One region of the Pedobacter sp. UYP30 genome, then DNA from elsewhere that is predicted to be linked to it. Evidence: riboswitches for the same ligand, from Rfam matches in the RefSeq annotation. Region 1 holds a riboswitch; the other holds the start of a gene.

Evidence for each region. Region 1 has a riboswitch for S-adenosylmethionine ahead of metH (methionine synthase). Riboswitches for the same ligand answer to the same signal wherever they lie in the genome.
Region 2: it holds a riboswitch for S-adenosylmethionine, as region 1 does, so the genes downstream of both, ABIB40_RS10270 (O-acetylhomoserine aminocarboxypropyltransferase/cysteine synthase family protein) here and metH (methionine synthase) in region 1, are expected to answer to the same signal.

Annotation. Positions count from the first base shown of each region.
Region 1 covers NZ_JBEPPD010000008.1:142,598-154,685, reverse strand. The annotation lists gene ABIB40_RS11195 (TlpA family protein disulfide reductase) at 1-1,471, opposite strand, end outside; gene ABIB40_RS11190 (sugar O-acetyltransferase) at 2,029-2,736, opposite strand; gene ABIB40_RS11185 (acetyl-CoA carboxylase carboxyltransferase subunit alpha) at 2,982-3,944, shown strand; gene ABIB40_RS11180 (hypothetical protein) at 4,040-4,498, opposite strand; gene ABIB40_RS11175 (S41 family peptidase) at 4,702-6,309, opposite strand; gene murQ (N-acetylmuramic acid 6-phosphate etherase) at 6,500-7,303, shown strand; gene ABIB40_RS11165 (hypothetical protein) at 7,477-8,043, shown strand; gene ABIB40_RS11160 (Bax inhibitor-1/YccA family protein) at 8,199-8,945, shown strand; SAM riboswitch class I at 9,144-9,243, shown strand; gene metH (methionine synthase) at 9,408-12,088, shown strand, end outside.
Region 2 covers NZ_JBEPPD010000007.1:146,324-158,411, reverse strand. The annotation lists gene ABIB40_RS10310 (HPF/RaiA family ribosome-associated protein) at 214-528, shown strand; gene ABIB40_RS10305 (menaquinone biosynthetic enzyme MqnA/MqnD family protein) at 660-1,400, opposite strand; gene ABIB40_RS10300 (histidine phosphatase family protein) at 1,437-2,054, opposite strand; gene mqnE (aminofutalosine synthase MqnE) at 2,123-3,322, opposite strand; gene ABIB40_RS10290 (aldo/keto reductase) at 3,818-4,837, opposite strand; gene ABIB40_RS10285 (hypothetical protein) at 5,253-5,747, opposite strand; gene ABIB40_RS10280 (trans-sulfuration enzyme family protein) at 5,867-6,985, shown strand; gene ABIB40_RS10275 (hypothetical protein) at 7,109-8,086, opposite strand; SAM riboswitch class I at 8,290-8,400, shown strand; gene ABIB40_RS10270 (O-acetylhomoserine aminocarboxypropyltransferase/cysteine synthase family protein) at 8,652-9,947, shown strand; gene ABIB40_RS10265 (homoserine O-acetyltransferase family protein) at 9,977-11,050, shown strand; gene ABIB40_RS10260 (homoserine dehydrogenase) at 11,196-12,088, shown strand, end outside.

The DNA of each region.
Region 1 (12,088 bases):
ATTTCTTTGCAAGCCAATTATACTCATCGTTAGTAATTCTATAATGCTCACCTTTTATCCCAGAAATCATTGCATTGTAGGCAGTGATTGACGATGTTTGATTAGTAATGTAGAGAAAAGCTACAGGTCTTTCTTTTAACTCCTCTTTTAAAGACTTCATCTTCTGCAATCCTTCAATACATGGCGCACACCAAGTTGCCCAGAAATCTACGAATACTGTCTTGCCTTTATACTTACTAATTATTTTGTTAAAAACACTGTCAGCAATGGTTTTGGGAGTTTCATTAACGTTAGATTTTGTGGCTAAGTTGTTCTGGTCTAATCTGTTAATGATGTTATTGTTCAGTTGCTCAAGCTCAACTAAGAACTCTTTATTTCTAAGCTTTATCTTAATTTTAGCCAGTGAATCTGCAGAAAGCGGAACTTGCTTATTGCTAATTTCTTGCGAGATATCGTGTAAAGCTATTAACTCAAGTTCAAATTCTAATTTATTTTTAGTGATTTCTTTTAATACAGAACTCCGTGCCCTCCTGTATGAATCTAATTGAGCAATACCATTTTTTATTTGGCCTTGGATAATATTCCAAGTATTCAACTCAATACTATCAAGCCGCTTTCCTATGTCGATTTTATTAAATAGATCCGGAGCCACGTTACGCCAAGCGGCGACCACAATAGTATCTAAAGTTTGGAGTTGACCTAGGAAGACAAAGTATTCGCTATGTGAAATGCTAGCCTTATCACCGTACTTAATTTTTGCAAGGAAATCGAAATACTTGTTATCAAGCGGCAACTCCTCGAATACGGACTTCTTATCCTGAAAGGAGATTTGCCCCATCATACGTTTTGCTGATTCACGGTTGGAATTATATCTAATCAATGCACAAAATGTGGTATATTTTAGGTTTCTAGCTGCATGTTTATAGACCTTTTGTCCAATCTCGCCACTTTTCTTTAAGCTATCCAACTTTATTATCTGCATTCGTTCCAGCTGATAATAATAGGCCTTATATTGCTCGGGGTTAAGGTCGGCAATATCCCTATAAATTTTATTATGATCATTACCCAACAAAATAGCTTCGGTTTTAACTAGCTGCGTATTAAACAACGCTCTATCACCACTAAATTTCCTGACCAATTTGTTATTTACATCGAAATAAAAATTGCTTACTAAGTTATCCCCCGGTTCTAAGTAAACATGCCCGAAAAAGGAACCGAACCTTACCAAATACTCCTGCGGGAAATTAGCCGGAAATGCGATGGAAAAATCACCATTCTTCTTTATTTCGATAATATGTGTTTCTGATAAACCTGTTACAGCATTATTAAGAATTAGTTCTAATCTACTATAGCCAACAGCTTGAGAATAACCTTTAATGTTGCCCGAATAACTGGTCATTTTGGTTTGAGAAAAACCATGGGTAACAAGTAGTGAAAATATAATTAAGTAAGCAAGTGATTTTAAAGACATGAGCGTTAACCTTTTCATAATGATAAATGATCCGTTAAAAGTAGTAAAAAATGCAACACCCCGAATTTTTCACTTACATTTTAGAACAAAATTTTTAATTAGTTCTAAAAGATATGGGGACCGAGGAAAATAGGTTACATAACTGTATAATTCTCATCAAACGGTCGTTTTTTGAGAATCATTGCTCTTCGGGATGTCAAGCTTACGCATCCCAAACGGAGATAACTCGGATTTCCGAATCCGCACACATAAATACTTTCAGTTAGTTCGTTTATGGTGGTTGCTGAAAAAAGCTAATGTGTAGCAAATCCCGTCTCTTCCAAAGTTCAACATCGCCCTGCGGAAGATATCGAATAGCGTGATGATTTTGGATTATGGCGCTTATCCGCGCGCGTAACTTCAAGGAACGAGAAGTCTCACAACCAGGGTCTAACGATACATCGTACGTTCGTGGCGTGTGAGATGTCTCCTTTGGTCGACAAGGACGGTCGTTTAAAAAGGGAAGTCAGTAGGCAGAAAGATTAACTATAAATCAGTTCTGGGTCTAGCGAAGTATTTTACCTTTCCTCCGGCATTCTTAAATTCTTGCGATAAAAATCCTTATCAGCCTCTGTTATTTCTCTTATCACCCGGCACGGATTCCCGACAGCTAGAACATTATCTGGAATATCTTTGGTAACCACACTACCGGATCCAATTACCACATTGTTTCCAATGGTTATGCCTGGGTTTATTATAGCTCCGGCGCCAATCCAAACGCTATCTCCAATGGTAATTGGTTGTGCCCATTCTACTTCTTTGTTTCTTAAGTGTGGATGGATGGGATGCCCAGCCGTATAAATGCCAACATTTGGCGCGATAAAAACATCATTGCCGATACTAACCTTGGCACAATCTAAAATGATGAGGTTAAAGTTGGCGTAGAAATGTTCTCCTATTTCTATGTTGTATCCATAATCACATCGAAATGGTGGCTCTAAGTAAAAGTTGGTTTCGGTTTTGCCAAACAAATTTTTAAGCTGTTGCTTGCGCTGCTTTATAAACTTTGGCGCAGAATTGTTAAATTCAAAAAGCACCTCTCGCGCCTTTAAACGCTCTGCAGATAATGCTTTTTCGCCAGCAAAATAAGGTAATCCTGCAAGCATTTTTTCTTTTTCTGATTTTGGTTGTTCCATAGCTAAAGCCAAAGTAGTAAAAAATATGCTTCCCAGAAACATGATGCCGATAATTTGCACGGCGTCTCCAGTAAGAAGATGTTTACGCATTTTTTATACCGGATAATTAATGGAGTATTTGAGCGCCGAACCGACTAAAATGAACGCTGAACTTCTGTTTTTATCTTGTCTATTGTTGGCTTTCTCAAAGCGAGGAGGCTACTAAGTTTTAGTTTTAATAAATCTCCAACTATTGGTTTGCGATTTAAGTCAGCAGTTTTTTTGACGGGCTGCGTTTTCAAATGAAGGAATAACCACTTAATAATAAAATTTTATCTGTAAATTTGTCCCAAGTTATGCAGCAAATAAAAACATCATTTGATTTCGAAAAGCCTATCGCAGATTTACATCAACAGATAGAAAAGGTTAATCAGGTTGCCGAAAAAACTAAGGTGAACATGTCGGCAACGATTAATGAGCTCGAACAAAAATTAGACGAAACCTCTAAATCGCTTTATAGCAACTTAACAGGTTGGCAAGAAGTGCAATTGAGCAGACATCCCGATAGGCCACAAACCTTAGATTACATAAGCTTAATTTGCGATGATTTTATAGAGATGCATGGCGATAGAACTGTAAAAGACGATAAAGCAATTATAGGTGGTTTTGCCACGATTAATGGACAGACCGTTATGGTTATTGGCCACCAAAAAGGGAAAAACACCAAAGAAAGACAATTCCGAAATTTCGGAATGGCAAATCCCGAAGGGTATAGAAAAGCCTTAAGGCTGATGCGACTAGCAGAAAAGTTTAACAAACCCGTTGTTTCTTTTATAGATACCATGGGTGCTTACCCGGGTTTAGAAGCAGAAGAACGCGGGCAAGGCGAAGCTATTGCTAGAAACTTGTTAGAAATGTCTGTACTTAAAGTGCCTATTATTTGCATGGTTATTGGCGAAGGAGCATCTGGCGGTGCATTGGGTATTGGGATTGGAGATAGGGTTTATATGTTAGAGCACACTTGGTACTCGGTAATTTCTCCAGAATCTTGCTCTTCTATTCTTTGGCGCAGTTGGGATTTTAAAGAAAAGGCAGCAGAATGCCTAAAACTAACTTCTGCAAATATGCTCGGCAATAAGTTAATCGATGGCATTATTCCGGAGCCTTTGGGCGGTGCGCATCAAAACCCTGAATTGATGGCGCAAACCATTAAAGATCGTTTAATATCAGATCTTGCTGAATTGGGCAAAATGAAGACTGATAAACTGATAGAAACAAGAATTAACAAGTTCTGCGCCATGGGCGTGGTAGAGGAATAGAGGTTCGCTCTAGAACATCTGTATTGGAAAAAAAATTCAATAAATAAAGGCCACATTTTTTAAATGTGGCCTTTATTATGCGCGTCTAACACACTTTAGTAAGTAAATTGGTGCGTATAATCTTTATTTAAAGCAACCGTTACATCTTGGTCGCTATTCACTACCTTTCCGTCAATTTCTGCTTTATAGCTAACTTTAAAGTTCGAGCCGAAATTTATGCATTGTATGGAAACATCAATCACATCAAGTGGCGTTGTAGACTCCACCACATAAGTTTTCGTGGTTCCTGTAAAATCATTTTCGCCCAAGCTTATCGCTTGTTCATTGTTTTTTACTGCTCCATTTACCTTCCAAACAGTCTTGGCGTTTGCATTATTTAATCCGACAGCAGTAAATGACACGGCATCGACCTCAGCCGGGTTTACACCGGTTACTGTAAAGGTAAGTTTTACATTTTTTCCACTTTCGGTTTTTGGAGCTTCTTCTTTCTTTTTGCAAGAGAAGAATAAAGTAGTGCACAATGCAAGCATCAAAAGAGCTTTAAATTTGTTCATTTTTTTTGTTTATATGTTTAATTTTTTAAGTGAAAAAGACTAACCAAAAATTAAGCCAAGACAAGTTTAAAACTGTAATTTAGAAATAATCTATACTCATAAAAAAGATTTGTTGGCTTTGCAACAGACAATAAGTTAATTCTATCAAGGTTTATTTGTAATGAGTTATCCAAGGAATAACTGTCAAATTGGCTATGGAGATTTTACTGCAAACTGCTCAATGCCTCTTTTACCATGGCATCATTCGGATTTACCGCTTTGTAATACCCAACATCGCCAAAGTAAAACCGATACAAAATAGCTTTTAGGTTGTTTAAAATAACAGGCTTAGCGGCATTTAGCTGTTGAAAGTTTACCAATATGTTTTTTTTCTGCAAAAAATTGGTAAAATCTTTAAAATCGTTTTCGCTAAGTTTAAACGTATTTAAGTTTTGTTCAATCGCGGTTGACGGATACTTTAGGGTTAGTGTTTGAAACACAAAGTCAGACAGTATTTTTTTACTCATTAAAGTGCTGTAAAAGGTGTTATATCCTGCTGTATCTAGCTTAACAAATATGTCTGGTTCAATCCCTCCAGGGGTTTTTGTTATTTTGGCTGTTCTGTTTTCGATACCTTCTCCCTTTTGTACAGAATCTTTAAACGAACTGCGATCGCTGGTCAGCTCTCCATCGGTCATTCGGTCATCTAACTCGCGTTTATAGGCATCGTAGCCGTTAGCATAAGATTTTTGTATGCTTCTGCCATTTGGCGTATAATAGCGGGCAATAGTTAAGTTAAGGGCAGATCCATCTTCAAATGGAAACTGTTCTTGCACCAAGCCTTTTCCAAAAGAACGCCGCCCAACAATTATTCCCCTACCGAGATCTTGTACAGCGCCAGCTACAATTTCGCTTGCCGATGCCGTGTTTTCATTGATTAAAATAGCCAGCTTGCCTTGTTGAAAAATACCAGTTCCTGTAGACATATAGTCGGTGCGCGGCTGGTGCTTGCCCTGCGTAAACACAATAAGTTTGTTATCTGGCAAAAACTGATCTGCCAAACCAGTAGCTGCACTAAAGTAGCCGCCACCGTTATCTCTTAAATCCAGTATCAGCTTCTTCATTCCAGCTGTTTTTAAGTTAGAGAGCGCTGCAAAAAAGTCCGTATCAGTATTAGCGCCAAATTTACTTATCCGTATGTAGCCAGTTTCGGCGTTTAAAAGATAAGATGCATCTATGCTGCTTACGTTTATTTTTCCACGGGTAACCAATAAACGCTTGCTTTGAGGACTGCCTGGGTGTAATAGCAACACGCTAACTCCTGTGCCAGATTTCCCCCTAAAACGGCCGTAAAGCTGGTCTTTGCTCATTCTGCGACCACTAACGGTAGCGGTATCTATCCTCAATATTTTGTCGCCCAATTTTATTCCGGCAATACTTGCCGGGCCATCCTTTACAACCCCTGTAACAAACATGGTGTCGTTAAGCATGTAATATTCTAAACCCACGCCCTCAAAATTACCTTCAAGTGTTTGTCCCATGTCCTCCGCATCGGCGGGAGGTAAATAGGCGCTATGAGGATCTAACTCGTGCAATAGACTGTCTATAGGCAATTTTTTTAAGTTAGAAGTATTTATGTCATCCACATATTTCTTGTTGATAATCTGCAGAATCTCATCTTTTTTTTGGGCTTGCGAGTCGGCCAGATTTTGAGTTTTTTCAACAGTATACCCTTGGTCTTTTAAAAATTTGTAGCCTAAGTACATTCCAGTTATTAAAATGACGGAATAACTTAATGCAAGAAGTAAATTATAACGGGTATTCTTTTTCATTTAGATTACGCAAATTTAAGTAAATTAGCTGTTTAATCATTTTTAAAAGAGAAATTTAAGTGCTTTTGTTTGTAAAACTTTAAGACTTATGGTTTTTTAAAAATATTGCTTTTGTCTTATTCCTATTTTATTTTCTGAAAAACTTCGCCAGTTTTGCTTAAAAATTCCGAATTTTATAGAAATTTTATTTATGAACAATGTTACCGAGAGAGAATCCAATTATAAAGACATAGAGAAAATGTCTGTTTTAGAGGTGTTGCAAGCAATTAATGCAGAGGATAGAACGGTTGCATTTGCTGTGGCAGAAGCGATGCCACAAATTGAGAAGCTAGCCTCGGCAGTTGCGAAGAAAATGAAAAAGGGAGGACGGCTTTTTTACATTGGAGCAGGCACCAGCGGCAGACTAGGTGTAGTAGACGCATCTGAGTGCCCACCAACGTTTGGCGTTCCATTTGATGCTGTAGTAGGAATTATTGCGGGCGGAGATTCTGCGATTCGGAAAGCTGTAGAATTTGCCGAAGACGATAAGAAGCAGGCATGGAAGGATCTGCAAGATTTTAACGTTGGCGAAAAAGACTGTCTGATCGGCCTTGCCGCATCTGGCACCACGCCGTATGTTATAGGGGGTTTGCAAGAAGCAAATAAACATGGTTTATTAACTGGCTGTATTGTTTGCAACGGAGGAGGCCCAATTGCTGCCGAATCAGATTTTCCGGTTGAGGTAATTGTTGGCCCAGAATTTATTACAGGTTCTACACGGATGAAATCTGGGACTGCACAAAAAATGGTGCTTAACATGCTCAGTACTACGGTAATGGTTCAGTTGGGAAGAGTTGTGGGAAACAAAATGGTAGATATGCAGTTAAGTAACAATAAACTTGTAGATCGCGGAACGCAAATGGTGGCAAAAGACTTAAACATTGGTTACGGCGAAGCGGCAAAATTGCTGAGTCAATATGGCAGTGTGCGTAAAGCCGTAGAAGCAGGGAAATAAAGTTAATTTACGATTTTAGATTTACGAATTACGATGGCAGGGTGTAAAACCTACCGCCAACCCCTCCTTAAAAAAGGAGAGGAGCTAAAAAATTAATTTAAAATTGGTAGCCGCCATAACTCCTGACTTTCCGACTTCCGACTTATTTTTATCTAACTACTAAATACTACTTTTTGCACGAAATAGAACCATATTACCAGTGGAGAGACGATTACATATCTGCAGAAGACGACAAATCGCCATTTTATAATACAGAATATTCTGAGTTATATTTTGATAAGCAGATTTATAATTTTCTACTCCATCCCCAATGGGACGAGTTTGGCTCCAACACACTTTACCTCAAGGTGCTTTATGCCGATTACGAACGTAGCTACGCCATTATAGAATTTATTGGCGAATGGAATGATGCAATAAACAACGACATTATGTTGCTGAAAAGAGATATTTTAGAACTGATGATGGACGAGGGAATTAATAAATTTATTTTAATTGGAGAAAACGTCTTGAATTTTCATGCTTCAGACGACAGTTATTATGAGGAATGGTTTCAAGAGGTAGACGATGGATGGATTGTTGGCGTGAATTTTAATGAACACGTAATTAGCGAGTTTAAAGAGAACAACATAGATTATTATATAAATTTTGGCGGCGCGTTCGATAACTTTGCTTGGCGGCCACTAAAGCCACTACAGATATTTAAAAAAATTGAAGAACTTTTGACAAAAAGATTGGCTTAAACCACTATTTTTATAAAAAAATATGGCAAATGGGCAGACGCTTTAGCTTTTGCACAGTTTTTGCAATAATTGATGCAACTGACGTTATGAAGAGATTCGAGTGAAACATCTTCTTTTTATTTTTTAACACAAAATTAATCTACACAACAAATATAATGGATCAACAAAATTATCAATACCAAGACAATAGTGTCTTTGTAAAACAAGAAGCTTCGATTTCTAAACAATTTTTTGCAAATGTTTTTTTGTGGATGTTCGTGGCACTATGTTTATCAACAGCAGCTGCTTATATTTTTAGCAGTGACAAAAGTTTAATGCAATATTTGGTAAACCAAGATACAGGCGGTTTGTCTGGACTGGGGTATGTAACCATGTTTGCGCCACTTGGCTTAGTGATGCTAATGGGATTTGGATTAAGTAAGCTGTCCTTCCCGGCATTAGTGGGCGTTTTCGTACTTTATTCTGTTTTAACAGGCGTAAGTTTGAGTTTTATTTTACTTCATTATTCTACAGGCTCGGTGGTAAGTTGCTTTGCCGGCGCTGCAGGCATTTTTGGCGTAATGGCAGTTATGGGATACACCACTAACATAGATTTAAGCAAGTTTGGGCCTATTTTAATGGTCGGCGTTATCGCACTCGTAATAGCTATGGTTATCAACATGTTTATCCAGAGCAAGCAGTTTAGCTTGTTTATGGCATTTATTGGCATTGCAATATTTACCGCTTTAACCGCTTACGATGTGCAAAAAATAAAACGCATCGGTATGGGAATAGAGGCCAGAGGAGATCAAGTTTTACAGGTAGACACCAAAAAAATGGCTATTGTTGCTGCTTTATCTCTTTATTTAGATTTCCTTAACATCTTCCTTTTCTTGCTTCGTATCTTCGGTGGAAGAAAATAATTAGTTTTTAAAAGATTTCAATTTAAAAGACACATCGATAGATGTGTCTTTTTTTGTTTTTTTTTAAAACTCGAGGGATTTTGGGATTTAAAACGAATTTTATTTGGTTGTGTGGCGATAATTGTAGCTTAACTATAATAATGTATCGCTTAGCGGCTAAAAATTTGATATTGATATTGTGATATGCTATTTTTGCAACGCTTATAAAGAAAGACGGAGGGATTAGAACCGCTGAAGTCTTAGCAACCTGTGCCAACAAGGTGCTACATTCTATCTCATTATTGAGAAAAGATAAGTTTTAGACGTGTGAGAATGCGCCGAGTTTTTTAATAAGCATTGGAGTATCAGGTATAAAGTATCGAGTATCAAGACATAACTGTCTATTCGTTCGCTCATTACTTCATGCTTTGTCGCTGGTGTTCAAGTCTTGATACTTGATACTACGTACTCAATACTAAGGAAATGGATATTAGAAAAGAACTAGAGAAACGTATTTTAATTATAGATGGTGCCATGGGCACGATGATACAACGCTATCAGCTTACCGAAGAAGATTTTCGGGGCGAGCGATTTGCTAATCATGTGTGCGATGTAAAAGGCAATAACGATTTGTTAAACATTACGCGTCCGGATATTATTAAAGCCATACACTTAGAATACTTGGCGGCAGGAGCAGACATTATAGAAACCAATACTTTCAGCACGCAGCGGATTTCTATGGCCGATTATAAAATGGAAGATTTGAGCTACGAGCTAAGTTTAGAGGGTGCAAAAGTTGCCAAAGCTGCCACGGCAGAATTTATGGCTAACAATCCCGATAGGAAGTGCTTCGTTGCAGGAGCCATTGGCCCCACAAATCGTACGCTCTCACTTTCTCCAAATGTAAACGACCCAGGCTTTAGGGCAATTACTTTTGATGAATTGGTTGATGCTTATTACGAGCAAGTTCGCGGTTTGGTAGATGGCGGATCAGATTTGTTGTTGATTGAAACCATCTTTGATACCTTAAACGCAAAGGCGGCAATTTTTGCCATCAAGAGATACGAAAACGAACTGAAGTCTCTCCCTTCTGGGGAGAGATTTAGAGAGGGGCTAGAGAAAGATTGGCGATTAGAAATTATGATTTCTGGCACCATTACCGATGCCTCGGGAAGAACGCTGTCTGGACAAACAGCAGAAGCTTTTCTAATCTCAGTAATCCATGCAAAACCACTAAGTATTGGGTTTAATTGTGCTTTGGGCGCAAAAGACATGCGTCCGCATATCGAAGAATTATCCGCAAAAGCGAACTGTTATGTATCTGCTTATCCAAACGCAGGTTTGCCAAACGAATTTGGAGAATACGATGAGCAACCGCACGAAACTGCGCATCTAGTAGACGATTTTATATTATCTGGTTTTGTGAATATTGTTGGCGGTTGTTGCGGAACCACGCCAGAACACATTAAATGCATCGCCGAAAAGGCAAAAAAAATAGCGCCCAGAAAAATACCCGAGATTACGCCTTATTTGCGTCTTAGCGGCTTGGAACCCGTAACCATTACGCCCGAAAGTATTTTTGTAAACATTGGCGAGCGAACCAACATAACGGGTTCGCCTAAATTTTCTAAGCTTATTTTAAGTGGCGATTATGAAGCAGCGCTAGCCGTAGCTCGACAACAAGTAGAAGGTGGCGCACAGGTGATTGATGTGAACATGGATGAAGGTATGTTAGATTCTGAAGCCGCCATGACCAAGTTTTTAAACCTAATTGCATCAGAGCCAGATATCTGCAAACTGCCAATAATGGTAGATTCATCTAAGTGGAGCGTTATTGAATGCGGCTTAAAATGCATGCAAGGGAAGGGCATCGTAAACTCCATTTCACTAAAAGAAGGCAAAGAAAAGTTTATAGAAAGTGCCCAGAAAATAATGACCTACGGAGCTGCAGTGGTGGTGATGGCCTTTGATGAAAAAGGCCAGGCCGATAGTTTTGAGCGCCGCAAAGAGATTTGTAAGAAAAGTTACGACATTCTAGTAGACGAAGTCGGTTTTCCGGCAGAAGACATCATCTTTGATCCGAATATTTTAACCGTTGCCACGGGATTAGAAGAGCACAACAATTATGCGGTAGATTTTATAAAAGCCACCAAATGGATTAAAGAAAACCTGCCTTACGCAAAGGTAAGCGGCGGGGTTTCTAATATTTCCTTTTCTTTTAGAGGCAACAATACGGTTAGAGAAGCCATGCATTCGGCATTTTTATACCATGCCATTCAAGCTGGCTTAGACATGGGCATTGTAAATGCCGGAATGTTAGAAGTGTACCAAGAAATTCCACCTGCACTATTAGAAAGGGTAGAAGACGTGTTGCTTAACCGGCGAGATGACGCTACAGAGCGCTTGGTAGATTTTGCAGAAACGGTAAAGGCAAAAGGAAAAGAGATTGTAAAAGATGAAGCTTGGCGCAACGACACTGTGCAAAAACGTTTATCCCACGCATTGGTAAAAGGCTTGATAGAGCATTTGGATGCAGATGTGGAAGAAGCTAGACAAATTTATGATCGCCCGATACAGGTTATAGAAGGCCCATTGATGGATGGGATGAATATTGTTGGTGATTTGTTTGGCGCTGGAAAGATGTTTCTGCCCCAGGTGGTAAAATCTGCTCGGGTAATGAAAAAGGCAGTAGCTTATTTGCTTCCGTTTATCGAACAAGAAAAACTAGATAATCCAGATCAAGATCAAAGTTCGTCTGCGGGGAGAGTTTTACTCGCCACGGTTAAGGGCGATGTGCACGACATTGGTAAAAACATTGTGGGCGTGGTACTTGCCTGCAACAATTTCGAAGTGATAGATATGGGGGTGATGGTTCCTGCACAAGAAATTATTAAAAAAGCAAGAGAAATAAATGCAGACATAGTTGGGCTGAGCGGCCTGATTACGCCATCGCTAGATGAAATGGTGCATTTTGCCAAAGAAATAGAACGCGAGAAGTTTGATATTCCTTTAATTATTGGCGGCGCAACTACTTCTAGAATTCATGCTGCGGTAAAGGTTGCGCCAAATTATTCTGGGCCAACCATCCATGTATTAGATGCCTCTAGAAGTGTTACCGTGTGTAGCACTTTGATGAACAAAGAAGGCAAGGCTGCTTATGTGAA
Region 2 (12,088 bases), on a different contig from region 1:
GTTGAGGCTAAGGCTGAGATTGAGCGAAACGACTAAACGACCAAACGAAAAACGGGGGAAACGACGAGGTTGAGCTTGGCAATCGTAACTCGTAAACCTAAAATCATAAATCACCTTGATTTAGAGCAAGATGAGAGATCTTACATAAAAAACAAAACAACGCAAAGTTTTGCCTGTTGTACAGGTATATTCATTCACCTAAATTTAACCTGTATGACTATTCAATTAAATGCCGATAAAAATCTGACCATCCATTCAGATTATGAAGCTCAAATGAGCGAAAAATTAGAAAATGAACTTAAGAGATTCTCAGAACACATTACTCGATTAGAGGTACACTTATCAGACGAAAATGGCAGCAAAGAAGGACAAGAAGATAAAAAATGCTTAATAGAATGCCGGGTAGAGGGTAAACAGCCAATGGCCGCTACAGATTTTGGAAACAGTTATGATCAGGCATTAAACGGTGCTGTTGGCAAATTGAAAAATGCATTAACCACCATGATAGGCAAATTAAAAGAACATTAGCCATTATTCAGAATCGAACTTATCTAAGCCTAGGATATAAATCCTAGGCTATTTTTTCGTCTCAGCTTTTTCTTTCAAAATAAACCCATGATTGGAACCCAGTCTATGGCGCAATGGCATAAACAAGAATTCTACACCAAGGTAGCTTCTAATTTTTCTATGTAACCGAGGAACAATTTTAACGCTTTCATACGATCTTCGGTAACCTCAAATTGCAGTTTGTTCATTAAATAATCACGAAGATTAAAAGACAAGTTTTCTGGAAGCTCTGTCAAAAGTGCCGCCCTGTTATCTAAACCAAATTGCAGTGCCTTATTAAATTCTACCTTAAAGGCCTCATCTATCTGTTTATTGGCCACCCAGGCCGCATACATAAAAGGCAATCCGGTAAAATTTTTCCATTCTTCACCAAGATCGTACGCGAATTCATAATCTTTTTTTGCATCGAATGTTCTATCGCCAATCAAAACAATGGCATCAGCATCTATCGACTCATCGCTTAAAAACTCTACATCTCTATTCCAATAAAACCTTAACAATATCTTTGCTAGGTTGTTAGATGTTTTAGATTGAGGATCCAACCTTAAGTTTTCTATGCTATAAATAGGTTTATGACTAAACACAAAAACTGAATTAACCGCGCCATCGCTACCAATGCAGTAATCGGCCGCTAAATTAGCGTTTGGCACCAGAGGAATTGCCGCTACAGGTATCAAACCTATATCTACCGTGCCATCTATTAGTTTTTTTGCACAATCTGCTGGAATATCTAGGCTTAAATCTATTTTATTGATGATTTGGCTGTGTTCTAACCCATAAATAAATGGCTTTGTATTGGTATAAGCTACCGCTGATATCTTAATCTTTTCCAAAATTTCGTAACTTTCTGTTCTTAAAATCGCTTTAAACTATTTCAGTATTTCTAAATGCCTCGTATCGCTAAAATCGATGATGTTAAATTTTCCATCTTCATAACTAAGCCTGTAAAGCACCGTGTTTTGATGGGGGAAATCAGACATTTTAGACAGCGGGGCGCCTGTCAGCAAACAAAGAAAAACCCGCATAGACCTACCGTGCATGCAGACTAACACCTTCTTTTCCTTCGTACGTTTCTCAAGTAAATGTTTCGGCTTTTCTAATCTATCGAAAACGTCTTGTACACTTTCACCATGTTCAAAATGATTTGTATAATCGCCACTTTCCCAACTTTGCAGCATCGATCTAAAAGCGCCAATCAATTCTTCGTTTTTCTTTCTTCCTTCCCAAATCCCCCAGTCCAGCTCATCTAAACCCGAAAGTTTTTCCCAATCTATGCCGGCTTTTATAAACTTATTAACCGTTTGCCAAGTTCGTTTTAAGGTAGAAGTATAAACTTTATCGAAAGGAACATCTTTATAATACTCCCAAAATGCCTCGGCTTGTCTCTCGCCAGTATCGTTCAAATCGGCATCTATGCCTTTGCCTTGCACAATACCTTCTTTATTAAAGTTCGTTTCGCCGTGGCGAATAATATAAATTTCTTTCATCAATAAAAACCTAAAACCTATCGCCCATCACCTAATTACCTATCACCTTTAAGCCACAACCTCAAACCCTAAATATTACTCGCCACCGGCAATTTGTAACCATTTTGCTTTTTTGCATCCTCAAAAACCACATCGCTATAGTCGGTTACTACGTGATACAAAGTATCGCGTTCAATTGGCTTGCGACCAACATTCCTAATCAATTCTACCAACTGTTGGGTGCTCATGGCAGGGGTTTGTTCTTCTGCACCTGCCATCGAATAAATTTTGGTGGTATCATCCAACGTGCCGTCTATATCGTCTACCCCAAAATTTAAAGAAAGTTGCGCGGTCTCTCGGCTTATCATTGCCCAATAGGCTTTTATATGGTCGAAATTATCTAAATAAATGCGCGAAATGGCAAAATTCCTCAAATCTTCAATCACAGACGACTCTGCAACATTAGACATTTGGTTGTTCTGATTTCTGAATTTTAAGGGAATAAAAGTTTGAAAACCACCTGTTTCGTCTTGTAAAGCCCTAAGTTTTTCCAAATGATCTACGCGATGCCAAAATTCTTCTATATGGCCATAAAGCATGGTTGCGTTGCTCCGCATGCCTAATTTATGCCATTCGCGATGAATATCCAACCACTGATCGCCAGTACATTTATCTTTGGCAATTTGCTGCCTAACCTCTGGATGAAAAATTTCTGCTCCACCACCTGGCATCGATTCCAAACCAGCTTCCTTCATCAATTTCATACCTGTGGCATAATCTATTTTTGCCTTTTTAAATATGTAATGATACTCTACCGGAGTTAGGGCTTTTACATGCAGATTTGGACGGTGTTTTTTTATGGCCGAAAAAAGCGCCGAATAAAAGGCAACATCATACTGTGGCAAAACTCCTCCAACAATATGAACTTCGGTAACAGGCTCATCGTCGTATTTTTTAACAATGTCCAACATTTCCTCCATCGTTAATTCCCAACCCTCCTCTTTTTGCTTAATTAGGCGAGAATAAGAGCAAAACTTACAATCATAAACGCAAAGATTTGTAGGTTCTAAATGGAAATTCCGATTAAAATAAGTTAAATCGCCATGCTTTTTTTCGCGGATGTAATTGGCAAGAATACCTAAGAACCCAAGTTCTGCATGTTCGAAAAGATATACACCGTCCTCAAAACTGATGCGCGTATTGTTTAAAACTTTATGTGCTATTAAAGACAATTCTGCAGAAATGTTCATTCCCGCCAATAGCTCTTCTACCTCTTTAGCTGTACTCATTCATTTTAATTTAGACAAAAATACGTTCTGCCAAGCTTAATAAAATCATTTTGTTGTAAGAAACAAAAAATATGGACATAGATAAATGGAATTTTTAGGCTTTCTGCATCGCCAGAGAAAGCAATTTACTCGTTTGCTGCGATAAGCAAAAAAACATTTAGAAACCTTTAGCCTTTTTAAAATTAAGTTTGGCATTCCCCGAAAAGGGCCAATGTGATTAACTTAAGAATCTTTGTTGGCGTCATGACGTTAGGAAACATCTCACATGTAGGTAATTATAGAATCCGCACCTAGTTATGAGATTTTTCACTGCGTTTAAAATGACGAAACGGTTAGGTTGGGCATTGCCCGAAAAAGGGCCCGGGCTTTCCGTTACAATCTTTTACCCCAATCCTAAAGGGGCTTATGGCAAAAAGGATTTTCACTTCAATCCCTAATGCAAAAACAAACAAAAACTCATAAAAGTAAACGTTTAACAGAAAGTAACACAGAAGATTAAGCTCTTCTGTCGCCGCCTTGTCTTTCTAACATCCAACCTGGGTATTCGGCTGGCAACCTACTTACTTCATCTAGTTTTTTTAATTCTTCATCAGTAAATTTCACTTCTACCGATTTCAAATTATCCTTTAACTGCTTTGTTTTTTTAGCACCGATAATTACACTGCTCACTGCTTTTTGATGAAGCAACCAAGCCAAAGAAAGTTCTGCTACAGATGCATTTTTATCTTCTGCCATTGGTTTTAGCACATCTAAAACATCAAAAGCTCTACCTTTGTTAACAGGCGGAAAATCGAAATTTGCACGTCTACCGCCGTCAGATTTTCCGTCTCTATCGTATTTTCCGCTCAATAATCCTCCCGCCAAAGGACTCCAAACCATTAGTCCAAGTTTTTGATCCTGCAATAGTGGAATTAGTTCTCGTTCTAATTCTCTACCTGCTATCGTGTAATAGGCTTGGAGGGAAACAAATTTTTCAAATTTTTCTCTTTCAGAAACACTTAACGCCTTCATAAGTTGCCAAGCCGCCAAATTGCTACAACCAATGTAGCGCACCTTGCCGTGTTTTACTAAAATATCTAAGGCAGACAAGGTTTCTTCCCAAGGCGTCAATGCATCAAAACCGTGAATTTGGTATAAATCAATGTAATCTACATTCAGTCTTTTTAAACTTTCTTCTGCTTGGTGCAAAATATGTTTACGCGTTAAACCACTTTGGTTTGGCCCCTCTCCCATTTTTCCGCGCACTTTGGTTGCAATAATAAGTTCATCACGAGTAAGACCTAAATCTTTAATGGCTTTTCCTGTCATTTTTTCGCTAACTCCGTCGCTGTAAACGTTGGCAGTATCAATAAAGTTAATCCCACCATCCACAGAAATTTTTATCAATTCATTAACTTCTTTCTGTGTTAACTGGCCAATGGCCTTCCACATTCCCTCACCCCCGCCAAAGGTCATGGTGCCCAAACATAATTCTGAAACTTTTAATCCAGTGTTTCCTAAAATATTGTATTTCATTGTTCTTTTTTTTTGATTAATTGAGTGTGATAATCGACAATACGACAAACTAAAACTACCATTTGTTTGCAACAATATTTATATCATACAAAAAAACACAGTTAGGTTAATCTGTAGCGCCATATCGACATGCAAATACTAATTGATTATCAATAGAAAGCTAAAAGACTAAAGCGGATATACGGGATGTCTTGATACTAAATACTTGATACTATGTTAAAACAAATACAGAAAGAATGTTTCGATTTATTGCAAGCGTTAATTCGCATTCCCTCCTTTGGCGGGGTGGTAATTTTAAGAAATTGATAACGCAAACGGGTTAGCTTAATCTCTTAAAACAAAAGAAGCACCCATATTGGATGCTTCTTTTAAAAATTAAAGTTATGAGTAGAACTCTTAACAAGACCTATATCAATTACCTTGCAGCAGGTGTAAAAGTTAAAATAATGTTGGCTGTTTTTCCACCAAACTCAATCGGCGATTTTAAAATCATTTGTTCGCTAGATAGCGATGTTAATATCAAACGATAACCTTCTGTAACATTTTTAGCCTTATCGCCTTCGTATATCTTCTTAAATTGGAAAGTCTCATCTTTTGGAGCTGCAGACCAAAAAATACTCTGAGTTACTGCACCACATTCACTAGAAGCAGGCAGTGTATACGTGCCATTTCCGCTATTGGTTAAATTCCAAGCACTTCCTTCAAAACACTTATAATTCTTTTCGCCAAACAAACCTTGTACAGCCTGATCTGGCAATCCTTCTAAGGCTATATTGCTTACCACCCAGTTCCGCACCGCCGTACCTCTACTTCCACTTATACCTGCAGTTGCTCTTTTTGCAACGTTGCAACTTGGCAAAATTAGCATAACCGTACAAGCCACTGCTATGGCTAAAAATAATTTTTTCATTTCTTTTGAGTTTATAATTTGTCAATCCAAATACATAAATCTTGCCAAAAACCCTGCAAGGGCTAAAATAACTTTCAATTTATTAAATTGCCACCTAAATAAAGTAAATTTTTACCAATATGAAACCAGAAACTTTAGCCATACACGCCTCTAACTTAGTAAATGCAGCTACAGGCGATGTTACGCCACCCATAAGCCTTTCTACCACTTTTTACCGCAATGAAAATGGAAATTACCCTGGCGGACACATGTACAGCAGGGTTAGCAATCCAAATAGGTCTGCTTTAGAAAATACGTTAGCAAAATTGGAGTTTGGCGCCGAAGCTGCGGCTTTTTCTTCTGGAAACACCGCTGGCATGGCGCTTTTTCAGGCGTTAAAACCTAACAGCCACATTATAGCGCCAGATGATATGTATTGGGGTTTTAAAAAGCAACTACTCACTATTTTTAAAGGGATTTTAGAATTTGATTTTGTAGATCAAACCGATTTAAATCTTGTACAAGAATCTATAAAACCGAACACCAAAGTCATTTGGATAGAAACTCCGTCAAATCCTCTGTTAAAAGTAACAGACATTGCTGGCATTGCCGCAATTGCAAAAAAGGCAGGATTGACTACGGTTTGCGACAGTACCTTTGCCTCGCCAGTTCTGCAAAACCCAATTTTGTTGGGTGCTGATATTGTAATGCATTCTAGCACAAAATATTTAGGTGGCCATAGCGATGTTCTTGGAGGCATTTTGGTTACCGCAAAGATAGATGAATTTTGGAGCGACATAAGAAACGTGCAACAAACGGGTGGTGCGGTACCATCGCCCTTTGATTGTTACTTGCTTTGCAGAAGTTTAAAGACTTTGGTCTATCGCATGAAAGGTCATTGTGAAAATGGTAAAAAAATTGCAGGTTACTTAAACAACCATCCAAACGTAGAGGCTGTTTTTTATCCAGGACTTGAAACGCACCCACAACATAACATTGCTGCAAAACAGATGAAAGATTTTGGCGGCATGCTTTCTTTTTTGGTTAAAGGTGGCGAAAAAGCGGCCAATAAAATGATCAATAAAGTAAAGCTATTTGCGCAAGCAACTAGTCTTGGCGGGGTAGAAAGTTTAATTGAGCATCGCTACTCTATTGAAGGACCCGACAGCAAAACTCCAAAAAACCTTATTCGTGTTTCTGTCGGGTTAGAGCATATAGATGATTTAATAGCAGATTTAGAGCAAGCGTTGACTGTTTAGGCGTTTAGTCGGTAAATTGTCTAGTTGGTTAGTCGTTAAGTTGTATGACTCCTCGCCTCATATCTCAAACCTTCTACCTTCCGCCTCCTACCTCTTTTACCGGATAACAAATGGTAGTTAACTTTAAATTATGTCGGGATTAAGCGGTTCATTAGTTTGTACCAAGCGTTGTGCACCTGTATTTCCGGGGCAAGCAATGTCGTTTGTGGCATCGTAAATAAGTTTCTTGCCATCTACCAAAAGTTCTTTTGGAACATAAATTTGTGTTTTGGTAGTTGGATAACCAGACGGAACATACCTAACATAGTAGCCATCTGGATGTTTGGTCCAAATGCCGCTTGGCACATCGCTGCGAACTGGAGCCATACCCGCAAGAATTGCGTACTTTTCCATATCGGCATAAGTATAGTTGCCAGAAGCAACCAACTGCCTAATGTTATTCTCGGCCTCAAAAACCGCCTGTAATCCGCGGGGAAGTTGATCTTTTGCTTTTTCCATTATGTTACCTGGCAAAATACCCATAACGCCACCTTCCAACATAGTAAGTTGTTTGGTAGTCAACAATTTTAGCGCCGTAACTTTTATACTTCCCGAATAATCGATAAATTTTGTTCTCGCAATAATCGCCCAAAGCAATAGCTGAATATCATGTTGATCTATCTCTGGATGGTTCTCGGCACTTTTTAAAATTAGGGTAATTATTTCGTTCTTTGGACCTAATAAAGGCGCAAACATGTAGCCGTCTCCTTTTGAGGGACCATAAGTTCCTGCATGTAAGCAATAACTTTTATTGGTCATTTCATAGAAACCTTCGCAAAGGTAAAATCCTCCATCTGGTGCTTTTGGCAGTAAGTATAGCGGTTGCGCCTTAATGTTTTTGAAAAAATCGGGCATTTTTTCTCCGCTTCTATCTACATCATCAAAATTGGTGGTAATTGCTGCTGGCTGCTTTAAAAGCTTATCTACACCCATCATTTTTGCGGCTTTGGCCGCGCCAACCTTTAAAAGTTTGTCTTTTAATCCTCCAAATTGTGCCTGCACTTGCAGCGTTGCACACACCATAAAAAATACAGAAAGATAAACAAATTTAAAATTTTTCATAGGTAGAAATCTAGGTAGCCATAAAGGTAATCATTTGCTTGTAAACTTGAAAATCCAAAACCCGGGCATCTAAACCAATCAACAGCAAGCTATTGAGGCGCAAGAACAGAAAAATCGAAATTAAATTTTGTTGTTTAAAATTTTTTACCCACTTTTGAAATATTATTTGGTAGCCATCAAATAAAAATCAACTTTAAATGGTTGATTTATAAAGAAGCGACGAGAGACAGGCTCTGGGACTCGCTGGCAACCCTCCAAAAGAGAAGGTGCCAATTCCTGACCAAGTAACAAAAAGTTATTTGGAAATATAAATAACAACTAATGAACAGTAGAAATTTTCTTTCGCAAAGCGATTTACAAATTAAGCACAGGTCATCTGGCTTAAACAGGTCAGTTTTTTACGTTGGTTTTTCCAATCGGATGACCTCGATGTGCTGTTGCACTTGCTAAACAAAAAAATCTTCTTTTTTGGTTTATTAACCAATTTTGGAAGGCCTTTGAACAGGTACGCACAAACAATTTAATCATTCAAAAACTAAAATCACTCACATTTAAACATATACACATGTCATATAAATTTGAAACATTACAAGTACACGCCGGACAAGAAGCAGACCCTGTAACAGGTTCTAGAGCCGTTCCATTGTATCAAACAACCTCATTTGTTTTTAAAAATGCCGAACATGGCGCTAATTTATTTGCGCTAAAAGAATTTGGAAACATTTATACCCGCTTGATGAATCCAACTACCGATGTTTTTGAGAAAAGAATAGCAGCGCTGGAAGGCGGCGTGGCGGGCTTGGCAACTGCGTCTGGCCTTGCTGCGCAATTTATAGCATTAAATAACATTTTAGAAAGTGGCGATAGTTTTGTATCCTCTTCTCATTTATATGGAGGTTCTTACAACCAATTTAAGGTTGCTTTTAAACGCCTAGGTATACACGTAGATTTTGCAGATCCAGATAAACCAGAGGATTTTGAGGCAAAAATAAACGAGACCACCAAGGCCATTTATGTAGAAACCATTGGCAACCCTTCGTTCAGCATTGTAGATTTTGAAAAAATTGCTGCCATTGCAAAAAAACATGATCTTCCCTTTATTGTAGATAATACTTTCGGCGCTGCCGGATATTTGTTTAAGCCATTAGAACATGGTGCTAACATAGTAGTAGAATCGGCCACAAAATGGATTGGTGGCCACGGAACGTCTATTGGTGGTGTTATTATAGATGGCGGAAACTACAACTGGGGAAATGGAAAATTCAAACAGTTTTCTGAGCCATCAGAAGGCTATCACGGCTTGGTTTTTAGTGATGTTTTTGGCGTAGGTAGCCAGTTTGGGAATATCCAGTTCATCATCCGCGCACGCGTAGAGGGTCTGAGAGATTTTGGTCCCGCACCTTCTCCGTTTAACTCTTGGCAACTGCTGCAAGGTGTAGAAACTTTATCTTTACGGGTGCAGCGCCACGTAGACAATACTTTGGAATTGGCTACATGGTTAGAAAACCATCCTCAAGTTAAGGAAGTAGAATACCCAGGCTTGGCAAGTAGCAAATACAATAAGCTGGCAAAAAAATATCTTAAGAACGGTTTTGGAGCAGTACTCTCTTTCGAGTTGAACGGCACTAAAGAAAATGCAAGCAAGTTTATAGACAACCTTAAACTCACTTCGCATTTGGCAAATGTGGGCGACACGAAAACGCTTATTATCCAACCATCGGCGACTACGCATCAGCAACTTAGCGATGAGGCACAGTTGGCTGCCGGGGTTAAGCCGAATGCGTTACGCGTTTCGGTAGGTATTGAGCACATAGACGATATTAAGGCAGATTTTGAACAAGCTTTTGCTTCAATTAAGTAAGGTTGTTTACAAAAATTAAACTCGAGTATATGTCCGAGCATAAAAATAATGAAGTTTCCTATTATCAGCACAAATCTAATTTCGAATTAGAAAATGGAAAGAAAATAGACAATCTTCAAGTCGCTTACCAAACATTTGGCAAACTTAATGCAGAGAAAAACAATGTAGTTTGGGTTTGCCATGCGCTAACCGCCAATGCAGATGTGATGGATTGGTGGCCGGGATTATTTGGAAAAAACAACCTTTTTAATCCTAACGAGCACTTTATTATTTGTGCAAATGTACTGGGATCACATTACGGTAGCACAAATCCGTTGAGTAAAAACTCGGTAACTGGCCAACCCTATTATCTTTCCTTTCCTAGCTTTACCATTAGAGATATGGTTGCGGCACACGAGGTTCTTGCCAATTATCTCGGAATTAAGAAAATAAAAGTACTGATCGGTGGTTCTTTAGGTGGCCAGCAAGCCTTAGAGTGGAGTATTTCACAGCCAAATATGATCGAAAACCTAATTTTACTTGCCACAAATGCTGTGCATTCTCCGTGGGGAATTGCATTTAACGAAAGCCAACGGCTGGCTATTTCCGCCGACCGTACGTTCTATGCAAATCAGCCCGAGGGCGGATTGAAAGGTTTAAAAGCGGCAAGAAGCATCGCTTTGCTTAGCTATAGAACTTTTAGTGCCTACTGCAATACGCAGCTAGAAAGTGATGACGATAAAGTAGACAATTTCCGTGCTTCTTCCTATCAAAACTATCAGGGAGAAAAGCTGACCAAAAGGTACAATGCGTATAGCTACTATTATTTAAGTAAAGCCATGGACAGCCATAATGTGGGCAGAAACCGGCCGAGTATCGTGGAAGCATTAGAGTCTGTTAAAGCAAATACCTTGGTAGTGGCTGTAGAAAACGATTTATTGTTCCCATTGTCAGAACAGCAGTTTTTGGCAAATCATATTCCAGATGCTTCTTTGGCGATTGTAAAATCTGATTATGGACATGATGGCTTCTTGATTGAAACAGACACCTTAACAAATGTGATTGGCAATTTTTTAAAAGAGAGCAAAAACAAGAAAGTGATTAGGTTGCAGCATACGGGTTGAGCGAAGGAAGGTTAAGGGTTAAGGGTTAAAGGTTAAGGGTTAGAAGTCTAGTTTTGGCATCACAACCCATAACTGGCAACAAATAGCATATCTAATGTCTCCCATCTCAATACTAACATCTAACTAGTAAATACTAACAAAAAGAATGAGTAAAAAATTAAAAATAGGATTATTTGGCTTTGGGGTTGTAGGCCAAGGGTTGTTAGACATTATCCAAAGTCAACAGCTTAATTTGGAGATTGTTAAAATTGCCATTAAAGACCCAAGCAAGCAACGAACGTTACAAAAGGAACTGTTTACCACCAACCACACCGAAATTTTAGAAAACAGCGAAATAAACACGGTTATAGAGCTAATAAATGATGCTGACGCTGCATATACCATTGTAACAACTGCTTTAAAAAGTGGAAAAAATGTGGTATCGGCAAACAAAAAAATGATTGCCACGCACTTGAAAGAATTAGTAGAGTTGCAACAAAAACACGGTACATCATTATTGTACGAGGGAGCTGTTTGTGGAAGTATTCCAATCATCAGAAACTTGGAAGAATATTACGACAATGAGCTTTTTAGTTCGATAAGCGGGATTTTTAATGGCTCATCCAATTACATTTTAACCAAGGTTTTTAATGAAAATCAATCTTATGAAGATGCACTCAAAAAAGCTCAAGAGTTAGGTTTTGCCGAAACAGACCCAATCTTAGACGTTGGCGGCTACGACCCAAAATATAAACTGGCCATTGCAACCGCGCATGCTTACGGGCTTTTCGTAGCACCAGAAAATATTCTAAATGTCGGCATCCAAAACCTTGCTCAAAGCGATGTAAATTATGCAAGGGAGAAAAATCTAAGGATTAAGCTGGTACCGACTGCGGTTAAAGTTGGTGTAGATAAAATTGTAACCTATGTGTTGCCAAAATTGGTAAACAGAGAAGATTTTCTATATAATGTAGAGAACGAATATAATGCGGTTACCGTACAGGCCGCTTTTGCCGATAAGCAATTCTTTTTTGGCAAAGGTGCAGGTGGCCACCCAAC